One region of the Kluyvera sp. STS39-E genome, then DNA from elsewhere that is predicted to be linked to it. Evidence: predicted binding sites of a transcription regulator. Region 1 holds the regulator's gene; the other holds the start of a gene.
What was found. Region 1 encodes CRP, which controls carbon source genes, mostly activating them, when cyclic AMP is high. Its sites were predicted from a motif close to ATGTGANNNNNNTCACAT; they were not measured.

Region 1 (2,204 bases):
CCGGAATCTAGAAGGGATCGATTACCCCTGGCTGCTGGCTATGCTGCAGGGCTCGTTCATTTCACATATGAACACGCTGGTGGTTCCTGGCGGGAAGATGGGGCTGGCGATGGAGCTCATTATGACGCCGCTGGTGCAGCGTCTGATGGAAGGTCGCAACTAAACCTTAAGCCTGATAACGCTTCGCTTATCAGGCCTACAGGATATTGCGGAACGTGTAGGTCGGGTAAGGCGCAGCCGCCACCCAACAGTAGCGCGGCGTACGCCCTTGTTAAGGCTTTACCCTTCAATCACTTCGTAAGAGTGGGTAATGTTCACCGCTTTTTCCAGCATCAGCGCCACGGAGCAGTATTTTTCAGCAGAGAGATCGACCGCGCGGGATACCGCGGCGTCTTTGAGCTCTTTGCCGGTCACAATGAAGTGCAGGTTGATATGAGTAAACAGGCGCGGTGCTTCTTCACGGCGTTCGGAGGTCAGCTTCACTTCACAGTCGGTCACGTTATAGCGACCCTTTTGCAAAATCGACACGACATCAATTGCGCTACAGCCACCCGCGGCCATCAGCACGACTTCCATTGGGCTTGGCGCTTTATCACCGGAGTTGCCATCCATCAAAATCTGGTGGCCTGAAGCGGACTCACCGAGGAAGGTTAACCCTTCAACCCATTTCACACGTGCTTGCATATTTTTTAACTCCAAGGTTGCAAATTTCTTCTCAGATTACGCGTACATAACAATTCTCGCAATGGAAGGCGATCGTCGTCATGCTGAAGCGAGACACCAGGAGACACGCGGCTAAAGCTATGCTAAAACAGTCAGGATGCTACGGTAATACATAAACGTACTGCAAGTATGCAGAGGACATCACATTACAGGCTGCGGCACGACTCGACAGCCGACTTCCCAGGTAACGGGAAGGATACTATTGCAACCAGTGGCTGCAATGTTTTTGCCGCTGGGAAGAGCTTATAACAGAGGATAACCGCGCATGGTGCTTGGCAAACCGCAAACAGACCCGACTCTCGAATGGTTCTTGTCTCATTGCCATATTCATAAGTACCCATCGAAGAGCACGCTGATTCACCAAGGTGAAAAGGCAGAGACGCTGTATTACATCGTAAAAGGCTCAGTGGCAGTACTCATCAAGGACGAAGAAGGCAAAGAGATGATCCTCTCTTACCTCAACCAGGGCGATTTTATCGGCGAGTTAGGCCTGTTTGAAGAAGGCCAAGAACGCAGCGCATGGGTACGTGCAAAAACCGCTTGTGAAGTTGCTGAAATCTCTTATAAAAAATTCCGTCAGCTGATTCAGGTTAACCCAGACATCCTGATGCGCCTTTCTTCGCAAATGGCTCGTCGTCTGCAGATCACCTCTGAAAAAGTTGGCAACTTGGCCTTCCTGGACGTGACCGGACGTATCGCCCAGACCCTGCTGAATCTGGCTAAACAGCCGGACGCAATGACCCACCCAGACGGTATGCAGATTAAAATCACCCGTCAGGAAATCGGTCAGATTGTAGGTTGTTCCCGCGAAACCGTGGGCCGCATCCTGAAAATGCTGGAAGATCAAAACCTGATCTCCGCACACGGCAAAACCATTGTCGTTTACGGTACCCGCTGATCCCGCATAAACGGCATATTGTCTGAACAGTATGCCGTTTTTATCTATCCCTTATGTGGCGCAGGCTGATTTACCATCCGGAAGTCAACTATGCACTGCGGCAAACGCTGGTGTTATGTTTGCCGGTCGCCATTGGCCTTCTCTTCGGGCATCTTCAGCAAGGTCTCTTGTTCTCTCTGGTTCCAGCCTGCTGCAATATCGCCGGTCTCGACACGCCGCATAAACGCTTTTTTAAGCGTCTGACCATCGGCGGTTGCCTGTTTGCTGGATGTAGCCTTGCCGTACAGTTGCTGTTGGCACGTGACATCCCGCTGCCTTTAATACTGACCTGTCTTGCACTGCTCCTCGGCGTCACGGCGGAGATTAGCGCACTGCACGGGCGACTATTGCCGGCATCGCTCATTGCCTCAATCTTTACCCTAAGCCTCGCGGGCAATATGCCAATCTGGCAACCGCTGCTGCTCTACGCGCTGGGCACGCTATGGTATGGCTTATTCAACTGGTGGTGGTTTTGGATGTGGCGGGAACAGCCGCTGCGCGAATCGTTAAGCCTGCTTTATCGCCAGCTTGCCGACTACTGTGA
Region 2 (2,204 bases), on a different contig from region 1:
ATTGAAGCGGTGATCCCCATCAGCGCCGAATCCAGGCAAACGTTCGCCGGATAGCCCAACGTGAGCAGCCGGTACTGTAATAGATTGGCAAAAGGCGCGTCAGCGGTACTGGCGCTGAAAATATGCAGCCCTTTCGCCTGTTTTATCTGACTCGTGGCCCGCTCGACCGCCGCTGGCGAGAGCTCACAAAGCTGGGTATTGAGCGATTGCTGAATGTGATTGAGCGTTTCACGCCACGGCCCCGGCATATCCCCACCGGCTACCGGCGTACTTGCCTGCGCCAGCTTCATACGCAGATCGCGAATATCGTCACAGCCCGCCGCCCGGGCAAAACGAGTGATCGTTGCCGGACTGACGCCCGCCGCGGTCGCCAACTGATCGATAGTGGCGGAGGCCGCAAACGACACATCGTCCAAGATCATCTGCGCAACGCGCGACTCCTGCTGGCTGAAATCATGCAGCCGCTGACGAATTTGCCCCAGAATATCATCGCTGCTTTCCCGTCCGATCGAGTGGGAGAAACGCGCGAGAATTTCGCTGCCCACACCGGCATTTTTCGCCAGCTTTTGTAGCGTGCTGGGATCAACCCACGCGGCATCGCCCAGCATGGGTGCAGCCGGAAGCGCATGGCGGTTCTCCTGCTGCTGCCGACGCACCTGGCCGATAAAATCGTTGATATCGCTGCAGCCAATGCTGCGCGAAAAATGCTGTAACGTCGCCGGGCTTACACCCGCCTTTGCCGCCAGTTCCTCAATGGTCGCTTCGGGGATCTGGGCAAAATTATCGAGGAAAAAACGCGCCAGCCGCGATTCCTGCGCCGGCAGCCCAGAGACCCCATTCACCAGTTGATAAACAATATCCATAACCAGAGTGTCCTCATCTCGGCAGATTCTGCTCGTTAAAAACATCATAATTTATTGAAATTATTTTTCAATTTATTCAATCAATGAAGATACATATCTACGCAAGCAGAGCGTGATTTGTTCATTTATTTCGTCAAGATCACATTTCAAACCCTTCGTCATAGGCTTACGTAATATTTTAATCCCGATCACACTCATGAAAATAATTTTCATACATGCTAAGCAAAACCGCTAATGTATGAAATATGTTTTCAAACGAGGGAAAAGTTGTAATGAAAAAAATCATGTTGTGCTGCGCCGCCGGAATGTCCACCAGCATGCTGGTGCAGAAGATGCGCGCCGAAGCGGAGAAACGTTCACTGGCGGTGGAGATCAACGCCTATCCGGTAGCCGAAATTGAAAGCCAGATTGCCCAAGCTGACGTGGTACTGCTTGGCCCACAGGTGCAGTTTGAGTTAGCGCGACTGCGTGAGATTTCCGCCCCGCTCGGCAAACCGGTGGCGGTTATCGACATGATGGATTACGGCACCATGCGCGGCGATCGCGTGCTCGACAAAGCAATCCAACTGATGGCCTGAGGCCACGGAGAGAATGATGAAAATTACCGTTATTGGTGGGGGGAGCAGCTATACCCCGGAATTGATTGAAGGATTAATTACGCGCCATGCCTCCTTACCAATGGCGGAGCTGGCGCTAGTTGACGTTGAGGCCGGGCGCCAGAAGGTTGAGATTATTGCCGCACTTGCCCGCCGGATGCTTGACCGCAGCGGTCTGGAAACGGTGAAAGTGTCGGTTCATTTCGATGCAGATAGCGCGATTATTGGCTCGCAGTTCGTGCTCACCCAATTACGCGTGGGGCAACTCCCTGCCCGCGCGGCCGATGAACGTCTTGGCCTAAGCCATCAGCTGTTAGGGCAAGAAACCACCGGCGTCGGCGGCTTTGCCAAAGCGCTGCGCACCATTCCCGTCATGCTAGATATCGCCGATCGCGTCGAACGCCTGGCGCCAGAGGCGTGGATAATCAACTTCACCAACCCGGCAGGCATTGTGACCGAAGCCGTGTCGCGCTACAGCAAGGCCAAAATCATCGGCCTGTGTAATGTGCCAGTCACCATGCATCACATGATTGCCGACATGCTGAAGCTGCCTTATGACCAAGTTTCGCTGCGCTTTGCCGGTCTGAATCATATGGTGTGGGTACACAAGGTGCTGGCGGGCGGCCGCGACGCCACCGACGAAGTGATTGAAATGCTGTGCGACGGCGAACAGCTGTCGATGAATAACATCAAAGCGATTCCGTGGCCGCCAGCACTGCTGCGTGCGCTGCGCGCCATACCTTGT

Region 2: AB4K05_RS17075 (PTS sugar transporter subunit IIB) is a predicted target of CRP. The motif match lies at 991-1,008, and genes of this name have one in related genera.

Annotation. Positions count from the first base shown of each region.
Region 1 is NZ_JBFQGA010000005.1:22,518-24,721, forward strand. It holds gene AB4K05_RS11885 (phosphoribulokinase) at 1-163, shown strand, start outside; gene AB4K05_RS11890 (OsmC family protein) at 280-684, opposite strand; gene crp (cAMP-activated global transcriptional regulator CRP) at 989-1,621, shown strand; gene AB4K05_RS11900 (YccS/YhfK family putative transporter) at 1,675-2,204, shown strand, end outside.
Region 2 is NZ_JBFQGA010000007.1:206,058-208,261, forward strand. It holds gene AB4K05_RS17070 (MurR/RpiR family transcriptional regulator) at 1-863, opposite strand, end outside; gene AB4K05_RS17075 (PTS sugar transporter subunit IIB) at 1,136-1,441, shown strand; gene AB4K05_RS17080 (6-phospho-beta-glucosidase) at 1,458-2,204, shown strand, end outside.